DNA from 2 places in the Blastococcus sp. SYSU DS1024 genome. Region 2 is predicted to be linked to the other one. Evidence: riboswitches for the same ligand, from Rfam matches in the RefSeq annotation. Region 2 holds a riboswitch; the other holds the start of a gene.
What was found. A riboswitch is a leader RNA that binds a small molecule or an ion and turns the genes downstream of it on or off. The one in region 2 is predicted to bind thiamine pyrophosphate.
Positions count from the first base shown of each region.

Region 1: linked by a shared signal. The riboswitch ahead of thiM (hydroxyethylthiazole kinase) and the one ahead of ACI79S_RS01680 (purine-cytosine permease family protein) in region 2 are both predicted to bind thiamine pyrophosphate.

Region 1 covers NZ_JBJHAA010000001.1:211,891-219,591, reverse strand. Annotated here, with positions in the region: gene ACI79S_RS01075 (FAD-binding oxidoreductase) at 1-320, opposite strand, end outside; gene ACI79S_RS01070 (DNA polymerase IV) at 317-1,660, opposite strand; gene thiD (bifunctional hydroxymethylpyrimidine kinase/phosphomethylpyrimidine kinase) at 1,811-2,623, opposite strand; gene thiE (thiamine phosphate synthase) at 2,620-3,282, opposite strand; gene thiM (hydroxyethylthiazole kinase) at 3,282-4,088, opposite strand; TPP riboswitch at 4,082-4,176, opposite strand; gene ACI79S_RS01050 (DUF3291 domain-containing protein) at 4,258-4,761, shown strand; gene ACI79S_RS01045 (hypothetical protein) at 4,841-5,095, shown strand; gene ACI79S_RS01040 (helicase) at 5,111-6,700, opposite strand; gene ACI79S_RS01035 (DUF3152 domain-containing protein) at 7,075-7,701, shown strand, end outside.
Region 2 covers NZ_JBJHAA010000001.1:345,318-353,018, forward strand. Annotated here, with positions in the region: gene thiO (glycine oxidase ThiO) at 1-472, opposite strand, end outside; gene thiE (thiamine phosphate synthase) at 469-1,095, opposite strand; gene ACI79S_RS01680 (purine-cytosine permease family protein) at 1,092-2,438, opposite strand; TPP riboswitch at 2,428-2,539, opposite strand; gene ACI79S_RS01685 (thiaminase II/PqqC family protein) at 2,586-3,179, shown strand; gene ACI79S_RS01690 (TenA family protein) at 3,176-3,793, shown strand; gene ACI79S_RS01695 (Nramp family divalent metal transporter) at 3,839-5,131, opposite strand; gene ACI79S_RS01700 (Mut7-C RNAse domain-containing protein) at 5,230-5,943, opposite strand; gene ACI79S_RS01705 (SDR family NAD(P)-dependent oxidoreductase) at 6,091-6,891, shown strand; gene ACI79S_RS01710 (rhodanese-like domain-containing protein) at 6,990-7,433, opposite strand; gene ACI79S_RS01715 (alpha/beta hydrolase) at 7,512-7,701, opposite strand, start outside.

The DNA of each region.
Region 1 (7,701 bases), 130 kb from region 2:
CAGTCGAGCAGCCGGACCACGTCGTCCTCGGTCGCCGGCCGCGCGACGGCGTCCGGGGCCCCGGCCAGGTCGGCCGACAGCGCCCGGACGACGTCCCGGTAGGCCTTGCCGAAGGCGTGCGCGGCCCGGATGGCCGGATCGGTGGTCACCGGCAGCGAGGGCGGCGTGCCGAGCCGGGACGCCGGCAGCGCCAGGTCGACGAGCGACGGGACGGCGCGGGGGCGGTCCGGCAGCCCGGGGATCATCCCGGCGAGCGCTGCGCACTCCTCGTCGGGAAGCGCCTGACCGGTCGTGCCCCAGCCCCACCACGAGCGCGTCATCCGGGCAGTCTCCAGTCCGGGGGATCGGCCGGCTGCAGGGCGGGGTCGTCGGCGGCCAGCGTGCGGACCGGCCCCGGCGGGGTCAGCGGCCCCTCGAAGCGCACCGTCACCCGCCCCAGGCCCCGGCCCCACACCCAGCCGGCGCCGAACTCGTCGTGCCGCACGTCCTGACCGGGCCACCAGCGCTTGTCCGGAGGCAGCTCGGGCTCCGCGGCCGGAACCGGCGCGTCCGGTGAGAGCGTCGGCGTCTCGTCCGGCTCGTCGGCGTCGGCGAACAGGTCGCCCTGCGCGTAGACCGACAGGCCGGAGACGCCGACGCCGAGCAGCCGCAGCCCGCCACCGGTGCCCGCCTCGGCCAGCAGCCGCCGGGCGGTGGACGCGATCAGCCGGGGGTCGTCGGTCGGCTGGGGGAGGGTCTGGGAGCGGGTGAGGGTCGTGAAGTCGTAGCGGCGCAGCTTCAGCGTCACGGTGCGGCCGGAGAACGCCGACTTCCGCAGCCGCTCCCCCACCCGGGCCGCCATCGAGTCGATCTCCCGGGTCAGCACGTCGACGTCGGTGAGGTCCCGCTCGAAGGTCTCCTCGTGCGACACCGACTTGACCTCGCGGTCGGGCACCACCGCGCGGTCGTCGTCCGCCCGGGCCAGCGCGTGCAGCCCGGCCCCGTGGGCGCGGCCGGCCAGGGCCACCAGGTCCGGCAGCGAGCGGGCCGCCAGGTCCCCCACCGTCTTCACGCCCACCTGGTGCAGCCGCCCGGCGGTGGCCGGGCCGACGCCGCCCAGCCGGGTCACGGGCAGCGGGTGCAGCACGTCCAGCTCCCGGCCGGGCGCGACCACCACCAGGCCGTCCGGCTTCTGCAGGTCCGAGCCGATCTTCGCCATCAGCTTCGACGTCCCGATCCCCACGGAGCCGGTCACTCCCCCGGTCGCCGCGGCGATCCGCTCCTTGAGCTCCGCCGCCAGCGCCGTCACGCCGTCCACCGACAGGTCGTGTCCCTCGCCGGCGGCGAGGTCGACGTAGGCCTCGTCGATGGAGACCGGCTCCACCAGCGGCGACAGCTCCCGCAGCAGCCCCATGACGACGTCGGAGGTGCGCCGGTAGGCGGCGAACCGGCCGCCCAGGAAGGCGGTGCCGGCGGGGCAGCGTCGTCGTGCCTCGGCGGTCGACATCGCCGACCGCGCACCGTAGGCGCGGGCCTCGTAGGAGGCGGTGGCGACGACACCGCGGCCACCCACCCCGCCCACGACGACCGGCCGGCCGCGCAGCGAGGGCTTGTCCCGCTGCTCGACGGCGGCGAAGAAGGCATCCAGGTCCAGATGCAGGATGCTCGCCTCCCGCCGCATCCCCCGATGATCGCCCGTCCGGGGCCGATGGTGTGCAGGGACCCGCTCAGATGGCCAGGGTGCCGGCGCCCAGCTCGGGGAGGAACGGCAGCTCGTCGATCGCGCGGCGGAGCTCCGCCGTCGCCGCCCAGGCCCGGTCGCCGAACGCGCTCATGCCGGCCAGATCCCCGCGAAGTGGTGCACCGGCCCGTGCCCGGAGCCGATGCGCAGCGCGCTGCCCCCGGTGAGCGCACGGTGCAGGTAGTCGCGTGCCGCCTCGACCAACGGCGGCCAGTCCGGCGGCCCGTCGGCCCGTGCCGCCAGCGCCGCGATCGCCGAGGACAGCGTGCAGCCGGTGCCGTGCGTGGCGGTCGTGCTCACCCGGGGCCGGCGGATCACCGTCGTCCCGGCCGCCGTGGCCAGGACGTCCACGCTCTCCGCGCCGCCCAGGTGCCCGCCCTTGAGCAGCACCGCGGCCGGGCCGAGCGCGAGCAGCGCCCGGGCCTGCGCGTGCATCCCGTCGACGTCGTCGGCCGGGTCGGTGTCCAGCAACGCGGCCGCCTCCGGGACGTTGGGCGTGACGAGGTCGGCCACCGGCAGCAGCTCTGTGCGGACGGCGGCCACCGCGTCGTCGTCGATCAGCCGGTGGCCGCTGGTCGCGACCATCACCGGGTCGCAGACGACGGGGCCGGGGCGGCGCTCGCCCAGCACGGCCGCCACCTCGCCGACCACGTCGGCGCTGCCCAGCATGCCGAGCTTGGTGGCGTGCACCTCGACGTCGTCCAGGAGCGTGCGCAGCTGCTGGCCCACGAACGCCGCCGGCACCGGGTGGACGCCGGCCACGCCCTGCGTGTTCTGGGCGGTGAGCGCGGTGAGGACGGCGGTGCCGTAGGCGCCCAGGGCGCTGAACGTCTTCAGGTCGGCCTGGATGCCCGCGCCCCCGCTGGGGTCGCTGCCGGCCACGGTGAGCGCGGTCGGTGTCATCGGGCACCCACCGGCGTCATCGCCGCGCGCAGCGCAACCGCCGCCTGCTGAGGATCGGGAGCCGCGCAGAGGGCGGAGACCACGCAGACGCCGTCCACCCCCGTGGCGGCCACGGCGGCGGCCCGGGTGGCATCGATGCCGCCGATCGCCACCGCCAGCAACCCACCGGCGCGCGCCGTGCGCGTGAGCTCCCGCACCGCCTCCAGCCCGAGCCCGGGACCCGCCTCCGGCTTGGTAGGGGTCGCCCAGACCGGGCTCAGCCCCACCAGGTCGACGGTGCCCCGCGGCAGCCGCAGCGTCGCGGCGAGGTCGTCGGCGCTCTCGACGGACAAACCGAGGAACCGGTCGGGGCCCAGCAGCCCGCGCACCTCCGCGGCCGGCAGGTCCGCCTGACCCACGTGCACGCCGTCGGCTCCGGCCAGCAGGGCGACGTCGACGGCGTCGTTCACGATGACCGGGACGTCCGGCCGGTCGGCCACCGCGTGCTGGACCGCGCGGGTGAGCGCCAGGAGGTCCCGGCGGGAGGCGTGCTTGTCGCGCACCTGCACGGCGGTGACGCCGCCGGCCACCGCCGCGCGCACCACGTCGGCCACCGGGCGCGGCCGGCACAGCGCCGTGTCGGTGACCAGGTACAGGGTCGGGTCGAACGGGGGCCGCATCAGGCGGTCCGCACGTCCGCGCCGGCGAGGTCCTCCGGGCCGACCGCGTCCAGGGCATCGAGCCAGGCGGGCGCGAACGTGCCGGGGCCCGCGGCGGTCGCGGCAGCCCGCTCCGCGGCGAGCGCGACGTGCGCGTGCGCGGCGACCGCACCGGTCAGGGGGTCGCCGGTCGCGGCGACGTATGCCGCCACCAGGGCGCCGAGCGCGCAGCCGGCCCCCGTGGTGCGGGTCAGCAGCGGTGAGCCGCCGCCCACCCGGACGGTCCGCGTGCCGTCGGTGATCAGGTCCACCTCGCCGCTGACGGCCACCACACCCCCGGTGCGCCCGGCGAGGCCCGCGGCGGCGGAGGCGGCGTCGTCGGCCCCGGCGGTGCTGTCGACCCCGCGGCCGCCGGCACCGGCTCCGGCCAGCGCCATGACCTCCGAGGCGTTGCCGCGGACCACGGAGGGCGAGTGCTCCAGCAGTTCGGCTGCCAGCGCCGTCCGGTAGGCCAGCCCACCGACGGCGACGGGGTCGAGCACCCACGGTGTGCCCGCCGCACGGGCCGACGCGGCGGCCAGCCGCATCGCCTCGGCGGTGCGCGCGTGCACGGTGCCCACGTTGACCAGGACGGCGGAGGCGACGGCGGCGAAGTCCCCGGCTTCCTGGGGCGCGTCGACCATCGCCGGCGCGGCGCCCACGGCGAGCAGCGCGTTCGCCGTGAGCGTCTGCACGACCGTGTTGGTCAGGCAGTGGACGAGCGGTGCGTTCTCGCGCAGCGCCGTGCGGGCAGCGCGCAGGTCGACGACTTCCACAGCAGCGGACATGCCGGTGACATCCCTTCGCCAGTGCGAACTGGAGCAGGTTCGGCGGGTGTGTTCTCAGTCCCGGGCGGGGACACCCCGTGCCACGTACGGGCTCGAACCTAGCGCAGCGGACCGGCTGCCGTCACCGCCGACCTGGTCCGCGGCCGGGCGGGCGCCCTACGGTCGCCCCGTGGACCACCATCTCGCCCAGGTCAACGTCTCCCGGCTGCTCGCCCCGCTCGGCAGTCCCGTGCTGGCCGACTTCATGGCTGCACTCGACGAGGTCAACGCCGAGGCCGACCAGGCGCCCGGCTTCGTCTGGCGGCTGCAGACCGAGGACGGCAACGCCACCTCGGTGCAGGCGTTCGGCTGGGACGCCGCGGGCAGCCACGGCGTGATCGTCAACCTCACCGTCTGGCGGGACGTCGAGTCGCTGGCCGCCTACGTGTTCGGTGGGCGGCACGTGCAGATCATGCGGCGGCGCCGGGAGTGGTTCCACCGCGCCGCCGAGGCGACGACCGCGCTGTGGTGGATCCCGGCCGGCTCGCTGCCCACCACCGACGACGCCGAGGCGCGGATCCGCCACCTGCGGGCGCACGGGCCCACGCCGGAGGTGTTCACCTTCCGCACCCGCTTCCCGCCGCTGGAGGGGATCGTGGCGCCGTCATCGGACGACTGGCTCTGCCCGGCATGAGCCTGCTGGTCGCCCACGGCCTCCGTGGCCGGGCCTGCCGTCGCTTGCCCGCTCGTCGGTCGCCCGCCACGCTGTGCGGATGGTGCGGAGCGGAACGAGCGTGGGCACGGTCGTCCGGTGGGACGGCGACGAGGGCGGCGGCCTCGTCGAGTCGCCGGACCTCCACGGCCACTGCTGGGTCGAGGTGGGAGCGCTGCATCCCAGCGCCCGCGGCTCCCTTCGCGCGGGGCAGGTCGTGGACGTCTCCTGGACCGAGACCGGCGTCGGCGACCATCCCGTCCGGGCCGACCTGGTGACGCCTCGCGACGACCTGCAGGCCACCCCGGGCGCCTGAGCCCGGGCGGTGCGTTCAGCCCTCGGTGAGGGCGGCGGCGGGCAGCCAGTCGGCGTCGAGGAGTTCGGCGATCTCCTGCAGCGCCGAGGTGTCCGCCCCGGCCGTGGAGCCGCTGACGGCGAGCCGCTCGACCATCACCCGGGCCACCTGCTCCTCGACCGTGTCGGCGGCGAACGCCACACGCCACGGCGAGGTGCGCCCGTCGCGGTGGGTGCGCCCGGTGACCTGCCGGGCCTGGATGCCGGAGAACCGCGGCTGGTGGAACAGGCCCACGCGTGGCGCCTCCGACGCCGTCGCCCCGCCGGGCAGCAGCTCGCCGGCGTGCAGGCTGATCGACGCGGTCACCGTGAACACGCACACCGCCGCCTCGCCGCGCTGGAACCGCAGCCGCTCGGCCTCGACGTCGAAGCGGTCGCGCCCGTAGATGCCGGCCACCGGGATGCCGGCGTCCAGCAGCGCCTCGCGGATCGGATCGGCCGCCGTCTCCACGAACTCGACCGAGACCGCCACCTGCCGCTCGGCCTCCACCTGAGCCTTGATCCAGTCGACCGTCGCCTGCACGCGGATCAGCCCGGCCTTCTGCCGGAACCGCAGCAGGGCCGCGCGGCCGCGCGCGGACTGCCGGCCGCGCCGGGCCAGCCGCATCTCCGCGCGGAACTCCGACCACTCCGCCTCGTACTGCGCCCGCTCGGCGGGCGTCAGCAGCACCGGCGTCCCCGTCACCGACACCGGTCCCCACGGAGCGGGGCGGTGCAGCGTCGCCGGTGGGTCGGCGTCGGCGAGCCAGGACTGCAGCCGCGCCAGGTCGGCGCGGCGGGCGTCGGGGTCCTCGGTCCACTGCCAGCCGTAGCGGCCACGTTCCACGTGGAACGTGTGCCGCTCCAGCGCCTTGGGCAGGTCGGCCCACTCCTTGATCGACTCCCCGTGCCGGGCGGCGAACTCGGGCGCCAGGTAGGGGAGTTCGAGCGGCGTGTGGGCCGGCGTCGCGGTCGCGGCCAGCACGTACGGGGTGTCCTTCACCCGTGCGGCGCCGGAGACGGCCCTCCAGTGCTTCCACCGCTGCGTCGTCGTGTGCCGCACCATGTGTGCCTCGTCGGCGACGACGACGTCGAAGCGCAGCTTCGCCACCTTGCCGAGCCGGTCCCAGGTGGTCACGCACCAGCGCAGGCCACCGTCGCCGAAACCGGCGATCGAGCGCGCCCAGTGCGGGATGGTGATGGCGGCCGGCCGGTCGGCGATGACCAGCACGGTGCGGACGTCGCGCTGCTCGGCGATCGCCTTGACCGCCAGGATCGCCGTTCCGGTCTTGCCGACGCCGGGGTCGTCACCGAGGAGGAAGACCCTGCCCCCGGCCGCCGCGTGGGCCGCCACCACGTCGGCGCCGTCGCACTGCTGGTCCCGTGGCGTGAGCGGCCGCGCCTCGGGCAGCGTGCGGGGAGCCTCGTTGAGCTCGTCCTCGAGGAAGCGCTCGAGGCTGTAGGCCGGTGGGTCGTACGGCGCGAGCTCGGGCGGCAGTGCGGCGCCCACCCACACGTGGGCCTGCAAGCCCGGGTGCCAGACAGCTCCCGGTGCGGGGGCGCGGAACGGCACGGCCAGCACCCACACCCGCTCTCCCGGGCCCGCGGTGGGCAGCTCGGGGGTGGCCTTCCTCGGCGTGGCCTTCCGTGCTGCCGGCTTCCGTGGCGCCGCCTTCCTCGTCGTGGTCCCCGTCGACCGTCGGGTGCTGCTCGCGCTCCGGCGTCGTCCTGGCATCTGCTCCCCCTCGTGGACCTCCCGGCACGGTAGAGGCGGGAAGAGACGCCGCCGCGCAGGAGCCGAGCGCGCCGCCGCCGGATCGTCATGAACTCGTCATGGGCACGACCCGTCCGGGTGCGGTAGACCGGTTCAGGACAGCAGCCGGTGTACGACTGGTCCCCGCCGTCCGCCGGCCCCGACCTCGACCCGGATGCGCGGGCCGCAGGCCCGCGCCGGAGGAACTGATGACCAGAGCTGCTCGTCTCCTGCTCGCCGTCCTCGTCGGCCTGGCGGCCGTGTTGCTGACCCCCTCCACCGCCTCCGCCGCGGAGCGGACGGTGACCTACACCGTCTCCACAAGCGGCAGCGTGGCCGGCGATCTCGACCAGTTCGCGGCCGTGGCGCGCGATGCGCTCACCGACCGCCGCGGCTGGAGCCTCGGAGGCACCCTGGCGTTCGAACAGGTGGCCTCGGGCAGCGACTTCGACCTGATCCTGGCCTCGCCGTCCGTGGTCGACGCCGCGGCGCCCGGCTGCAGCGCCCAGTGGAGCTGCCGGGTGGGGCGCTCCGTGTACATCAACGACGAGCGCTGGCGGTTCGGGACGGAGGCCTGGCCGCACAGCCTGGCGCTCTACCAGCGGTACGTGATCCTGCACGAGGTCGGGCACTGGATCGGCATCCCGCACACCGACTGCCCCACCCCGGGGCGGACGGCCTGGGTGATGCAGCAGCAGTCGATCTCGCTGCAGGGCTGCCAGGCCAACGTGTGGCCGGTCATCGCCGAGCGGGAGCAGGCCGGGGAGCGCATGGGCGTCTCGGTGAACTGGTCGGGGATCGAGGCGCACTACCGGGCGCTGGGCCAGGAGGGCGGC
Region 2 (7,701 bases):
GCCCGGCGTGCAGGGCCCGGCCGTCCACCGAGTGGTCACCCGGCACGTGCAGGGCGCCCCGGACCCGCGGCGACAGGGAGGGCTCGCGGCGCCGGGCGGCCCGCGCGGTCAGCCGCTCGACGTCCAGCCCGAGCTCGCGCTGGAAGTCCAGCAGGGCGTCCAGCGCGCGCATGTCGTCCTCGTCGAAACCGACGACGACGGTGCCCTGGGTGCGCAGCCCCACCGGCACGCCACCGGCCCGCTCCACCTCCGCGACGAAGGCGGGATAGCGCTCCAGCGACGCGAGGCACAGCCGGAGCAGCGACTCCTCGCCGTAGGCGGCCTCGGTGACCGGTGCGAGCATGCCGGCCGCGGCCTGCGACGCACCGCCTCCGGGCGCGTCGTCCACCACGGTGACCGGCAGGCCCCGCTGGGCCGCCCGCCACGCCACCGACAGCCCGATCAGCCCACCACCGACGACGACGACGGTCACGGCCCGCCCGCCAGGGCCCGCAGCAGTTCCCGGGTGGCGGCGCCGGGGTCGGCCGCGGCCGAGACGGCGCCCACGACGGCCACCCCGGCGGCGCCGGCGGCGAGCAGGTCCGGGATCCGCTCGGCGGTCACCCCGCCGATGGCGATCACGGGGACCTCGACCGCCTCGGCCACCGCCCGCACGCCCGCCGGGCCGAGCGCCTCGGGCAGCCCGGTCTTGGTCGTGGTCGCATGGGCGGGCCCGACGCCGAGGTAGTCGGCGCCCTGGGCCACCAGGAGGCGGGCGCGCTCCGGGTCGCGGGCCGTGCCGCCCAGGAGGTGCCCCGGGCCGGCCAGCCGGCGGACGACGTCCAGCGGCAGGTCGTCGGCGCCCAGGTGCGTGCCGTGGGCGCCGACGGCCAGCGCGAGGTCGACGCGGTCGTTGACCAGGCAGGTCGCCCCCGCGCCCGCGCAGACCTCCACCACCCGGCGGGCGAAGTCGTAGCGCTCCCGGTCGGTCGCGTCCTTGGACCGCACCTGGACCACCGGGGCGCCGGCGGCGACGGCGGCGGTCACCGCATCGAGCGCCGCCCGGCCGACCCGGGCGTCGGTGAGGACGTGCAGGCCCCCGAGGGACGCGGTCACGCTGCCGCCCGGCGGTGCCGCAGGGCGCCCGGAAGGGCCACGGCCACGGTCAGCAACGCGGCCACGGCGAGGCTCACCAGCGAGGCCGACCAGCCGTTGGCCGGGTCGATGCCCACGTCGAGCTGGCGCTCGGTCCACCACGTCGTCCAGGCGGCGCCCGGACCGGCGAAGAAGGTCGGCAGCGTGAGCTGGTAGGCCACGAAGCCGGCCACCCAGGGGAGGAGGAGCAGCGGGCGGGCGCGCGCGGTGTCGGAGGTGTCCCACGCCCCCCGGGGCAGCAGGAAGTAGGCGACGACGAAGACCCCGATGAGCGGGACGAACACCGCGCCGATCAGGAAGAGGAACGGCTCGTAGGCGGCGAGGTCGAAGGCCAGGGCGAGGGTGGTCGCCACCACGCCGACCGCCACGGCCAGCACCCGGCGGTCGAGCCGCGCCACCACGTTCTGGGCCGACACCGCCGTCGAGTACACGTTGGCGAACGCCTCGTCGACCTCCACCACCAGCAGCACCAGGACGGCGACCAGACCCAGCGGGACGGCGAGCATCGCGTCGATGACGTCCAGCCCGCCGCGGCCGTAGGCGGCCAGCGCGATGACCCCGAGGCTGAACATGGCCACGGTGGCCAGGCCGTAGCCGGACGCCGTCCCCACGAACGCGGTCCGGCCGCTGCGGACGTGCCGGGTGTAGTCGGCCGCCAGCGGGAACCACGAGATCGGCAGGGCGATGACGATGTCGGCCGCCGTCCAGAAGGACGTCGCCCCGCCCTCGGTCACCGGCGGCAGCGGCTCGGACAGGACCTGGACGAAGAGGTAGGCGACCGCGATGACCGCCGCCCAGATGGCGTAGCGGGCGAGCACGCGGACCACGCCGAGCGGGCGCAGCGCCATCAGCGTGGCGATGGCGCCCGCGGCGAGCGCGAACGGCCAGCGCGGCGCGTCGAGGGCACGGGCGGCCGCCTCGGAGATGATCAGGATCTCGAAGGCGGCCCAGCCGACGCACTGCACCAGGTTGAAGCCGGTGGGCAGGAACGAGGTCCGGCGGCCCAGCAGGCCGCGGAGCAGCACCATCGCCGGCACGCCCTCGCGGGCGCCGGCGGCGGCGCCCAGCCCCAGCAGCACCGAGCCGATGACCGCGCCGACGACGACCGCCCCGAGCGTGTGCCACAGCGGCCGGTCGGCGAGGACCACGAAGGTGGCCGCCACGGGCAGCAGCAGGCTGATGCCCAGGCTGGCCCAGAGGCCGGCGGTCTCTCGCAGGCCGAGGGTCCGGGGCGGCGGCTCGGACAGGGTGAGGGGCGCATCCTCCCCGCGGGTGGCTGCGCCGACGGTTCCGAAACTGTTCATGATCGCTCCCTACGCCGGCATTACCCGGTCAGGTTCCAGCGGTCGGCGGCGCGGCAGCCGCCCTCTCAGCCCGGTCGATCCGAGCTCCCGCACCACGGCCTCGGCCGTGACACCGCCACCCTAGGGGGTCTCGTACAGTCGGCGCCCATGCCGGTCGACGAGCTGCCCGTCCGCCATGCCGACGCGTTCGCGGACGCCACCCGCCATCCCTTCCTCACCGCCGTGCGGGACGGGACGATCGCGCCATCGGCCTTCGACACCTGGCTGGTGCAGGACGCGCGGTTCGTCGCCGACCTCCTCCGCTTCCAGGCGCGGCTGCTGGCCCGGGCGCCCCGGCCGGCCCAGGAGGTGCTCGCCCGCGGAGCCCTGGCCCTGGTCGAGGAGCTGGACTGGTTCGAGGAGCGGGCGGCGGCCCGGGGGCTGGACCTGTCCGCGCCGGCGCTCCCGGCCACGGCCGCCTACGCGGAGCTGCTCGAGCGGCTCGACGGCGCCGACGTCCCGGCCGCGCTGACCGCGCTGTGGACCATCGAGCGCACCTACCTCGACGCCTGGTCGGCCGCGCTCCCGGGCGCGCCCGCCTACCGGGAGTTCGTCGAGCACTGGACGGCGCCGGAGTTCGGCGGTTACGTGGCGGGCCTCGCGGCGGCGGCGGACGCCGTCGGCGGAGGTGACGAGCGCGTGTTCCTGGAGGTCGTCGCGGCGGAGATCGCGTTCTGGGACATGGCGGTGGCGACGGCATGAGCCTGGCCCGCGAGCTCTGGACCGCCGAGGCCGACCGCGCCGCCGCGGCGCTGGCGCACCCCTTCGTGCAGGGGATCGCCGACGGCACGCTGCCGCGGGACCGGTTCGCCGGGTACGTGGCGCAGGACGCGTTCTTCCTGGAGGCGTTCGCCCGGGCCTACGGGCTGGGCGTCGCGCACAGCCCCGACCGCGCCTGCCTCGACGTCTTCGCCGACCTGCTGGCCGGGGTGCGCGAGGAGCTGGGGCTGCACGCGTCCTACGCGCAGCGCTGGGGCATCGACCTGACCACCGTCCGGCCGGTGCCGGCGACGTCGGCCTACACCGACTTCCTGCTGGCCACGGCCTCGCTGGGCGGCGTGGCGCTGACCTGCGCGGCGATGACCCCGTGCATGCGCCTGTACGCCCACCTCGGGCAGTCGCTGGCCGGCCGGGCGTCCGGACCGTACGAGGAGTGGGTGCGCACCTACGCCGACCCGGGCTTCGAGGAGCTCGCCGCCGCCCTCGAGCGGCTGCTCGACACCGTCGCGGTCGACACCCCGGCGCTGCGGGCCGCCTACTCGCGGGCGATGCAGCTGGAGATCGGTTTCTTCGACGCCGCCTGGCGCGGCGTCTGACCGGTACGGCCGGGTGCGCGGCCCGAGCGGGAGGTGCCTGCGGGTTCAGCCGAGCAGACCGACCAGCAGGTGGGCGTTGAGGCCGATGATCAGGACCGCGATGACGCTGCCGGCCACGGTGGTGGTCCGGCGGTTCACCCAGCCGCCCATCAGGTCGCGGCGGCTGGTGAGCCACAGCAGCGGAACCAGGGCGAACGGGATGCCGAAGGACAGCACCACCTGCGACCACACCAGCGCGGTCGTCGGGTCCCCGCCCAGCACGAGCACGGCCAGCGCCGGCGCCAGGGTGATCAGCCGGCGGGTGAGCACCGGGATGTGCCGCTTGAGGAACCCGGCCATGACCACCTGCCCCGCGTGCGTGCCGACCGACGAGGACGCGAAACCCGAGGCCAGCAGCGCGAGTGCGAAGGCGAGGGCGGCGCCGGTGCCGAGCTGGTCGCCGAGCCCGGCGTGCACGCCCTCGAGGCTGTCGACCCCGCTGTCGCGGGTGAACAGCTGCGCGGCGATGACGAGCATCGCGGCGTTGACCAGCCCGGCCAGGCCCATGGCGACGACGATGTCGATCCGCTGCGCCCGCAGCAGCCGGCGCCGCCCCTCCCGGCTCCGGCCGGCGGTGACGGCGTCGCCGTAGCGGCCGGGGGTGAGCGCGGAGTGCACGTAGATCACGTGCGGCATCACCGTGGCGCCCAGGATCCCGGTGGCCAGCACCACGCTCTCGGCGCCGTCGAAGGAGGGCACCATGCCCCCGGCGAGCCCGCCCGGGTCGACGCCGGAGCCGAGGAGGGTGTAGCCGAACCCGATGCCGATGACCAGCAACAGCCCGGCGATGACCCGCTCGAACGGGCGGTACCCGCGGGACTGCGCTGCCAGCAGGATGAAGGCGACGACGGCGGTGATGATGCCGCCGATCGGCAGCGGGACCCCGAAGAGCAGGTACAGCGCCACGGCGCCGCCGACGATCTCGGCCAGGTCGGTGGCGATCGCCACCGCCTCGGCCTGCAGCCACAGCCCCCGGGTGAGCGGCTTGGGCAGCGTCTCGCGGCACAGCGTGGCCAGGTCGCGGCCGGTGGCCAGCCCGAGCTTCGCGGTCAGCGACTGGATCAGCATCGCCATGAGGTTGGCCGCGACGATGACCCACAGCAGCGTGTACCCGAAGGCGGCGCCGCCGGAGAAGTTGGTGGCGAAGTTGCCGGGGTCGACGTAGGCGACGGCGGCGACGAAGGCCGGGCCGAGCATCGACCACAGCCGGCGGCGGCCCGGCTCGGCCCGATGGGGGCGGTGCGCGGGGGCGCGCAGCGTCGTCGGCAGGACGGCGGCCTCGGTCTTCGACAGGTACACGGCGGTCCTCGCAGGCGGTCTCCGGGCGGGTGGTCGCTCCCTCCCTGCCCGGTCCGCGTGTCACGCCGGGGCCGACCCGTGGCCCCCCGGGGCCAAGGTCAGGCTTGCCTGCCCCGCCCGCTCCGGTGGGCACGCTCGACCAGCGCATCGATGCGCGCGGCGTGCGCGCCGCGCCAGTACACCCGCCCGCACGCCGGGCACCGGGCGAACGCGTCGTAGGTGCGGCGGGTGCCGGGCTCCAGCTCCTCCGCCACCTCGTCCTTCGGCACCGGGTGGACGGCGGCCCCGCAGGCGGTGCAGCGGGTGAGCGGGGCCAGCGGCAGGGAGAAGCGGTCGAGCACGTCGTCGAGCTGCTCGCCGGGCCGGCTCCCGCGGACGAGCGCGCCCTGCGGCAGGGCGCGCCGCATGAGCAGCCCCCGGTCCTGCGTGAGCAGCACCCGGTCCTCGGCGGCCGCCCGGGCGACCAGCGCCGCGTCGTCGGCGTCGTTCGACCAGGCGGCGTCGGCCCCGAGCAGCCGCAGCCGCCGGGCGAGGGCGCCCAGCCCGACGTCGAGGAGGAACCCGCCGGGCGGGACGGCGACCGGCCGCGGCACCGGGTCCACGTCGAGCACGGTGCCGGGGGCGGTCCGGTCGGCGGGCGTCGCCGGTGCGCCGTCCGCCCGGATCGCCCCCACCTCGGTCAGCGGGATCCCCGCGGCCTGCACCAGGTGCCCGGCCGTCGCCTCGGGATCGTGCGTCAGGGGCCGTTCGCCGGCGGCCCGGTACCGGGCGGACAGCAGCCACCGCAGGTCCGGGGCCGGCCGCACGCGCACCGCCGCGTCCCCGGCCCCTCCCCGCGGGCGCGACCGGTCCACGGCCGGGGGCTACCCAGGGTCGACGGCGGCCGACACGCGCCAGGAGTGCGCCGTGCGGTTCCTGGGCAGGAGCGGGCAGTCCGCCGATGCGCCCGTGGAGGTCCCGTGCCCGAAGCAACCACCCGTCCCCTCGCCCTCGTGACCGGTGCCTCCAGCGGCATCGGGCTGGAGCTGGCCAAGCAGTTCGCCGAGCACGGCTTCGACCTCGTCGTCGTCGCCGAGGATCCGGAGCTGGACGCCGCGGCCCTCCAGCTGCGCCAGCGCGGCGCCGCCGTCTCGCCCATCCGGGCCGACCTCACCGTGCGCGCGGAGGTCGAGAAGGTCGTCGCGGCCGTGCGCGGGGCAGGCCGGCCGCTGGCCGCCGCCGCGCTGAACGCCGGCGTGGGGGTCGGGGGTCGCTTCGTCGAGACCGATCTGGAGGCCGAGATCGGGATGGTGGAGCTGAACTGCGTGTCGACGCTGCACCTCGCCAAGCGGGTGGTGCAGGACATGGTGGCCCAGGGGGAGGGGCGGATCCTGTTCACCTCCTCGGTCGTCTCGCAGGCGCCCGAGCCGTTCCAGGCCGTCTACTCCGCGACGAAGGCGTTCGTGCAGTTCCTCGCGCTGGGCATCCGCGAGGAGCTCACCGACACCGGCGTCACCGTCACGGCCCTGCTGCCCGGGCCCACCGACACCGAGTTCTTCGACCGCGGCGACCTCACCGACACCAAGCTGGGTGCCAGCGACAGCAAGGACGACCCGGCCCTGGTGGCCCGCCAGGGCTTCGAGGGCCTGATGAAGGGCGAGACGTCGGTGTTCGCCGGGTCGGTGACCAGCAAGCTGATGGGGAGGCTCTCGGCGCTCATGCCCGACGCGCTCGCCGGCAAGTCCCACAAGCCGATGACCCGGCCAGGGTCCGCCGAGTAGCCCGTGGCGGGGGCGGGCGGCCTCCGGCGCGCTGCCGGTCGACCGGGTCGGGCCAGGCCACGCGGTGCCCCGCCTGGCCGACGACCCGGTGCCGGCGATCAGCACCCGCAGCTGACCCCCGGCGCCGGGGCGGTGAGCGGGTCGGCGGGGCCGCGGTGCAGGCCGTCCGGGCGCACCACGGGCAGGCCCTCCCGGGCCCAGTACTCGAACCCGCCGATCATCTCGCGCACCCGGTGGCCGAGCAGGGCGAGGCGGAGGGCGGCACGGGTGGCGCCGTTGCAGCCCGGACCCCAGCAGTAGGTGACGACCGGGACCGCGGGGTCCAGCTCCGCGGCCGCCCGGTCGGGGATCTCGGCGCCCGGCAGGTGCACGGCGCCGGGCACGTGCCCCTGCTCCCACGCCTGCGTGCTGCGGCTGTCGAGCAGGACGAACCCCGGCGCCCCCGACTCGAGTGCGGCGTGCACGTCGCTGACGTCGGTCTCCACGGCCAGCCGCCGGGCGAAGTGAGCGGCAGCCACGGCCGGTTCGGTGCTCCAGTCCATCACCGGGCCGACGCTAGGGGTGCCACCCGCCGCCGACGAGGCCCGCTCCTGCCGACCTTCGCAGCGGATCTGCCGTCCTCAGAGCGGCACGGCGAGCCCCTCCGGCGCCGGCCGGGCCAGCGCCGCCGCGACGTCGGGCCGCATCGGCGCCAGCCCCGCCCCGGCCAGGACGACGTCGCGCACGAACGTGTGCCAGCGGTGCGCCGAGCGCAGCATGCTGTGGCCGCCGGTGATGGTGAACCGCGCCACCCGCGCGCCCGCACGCTGG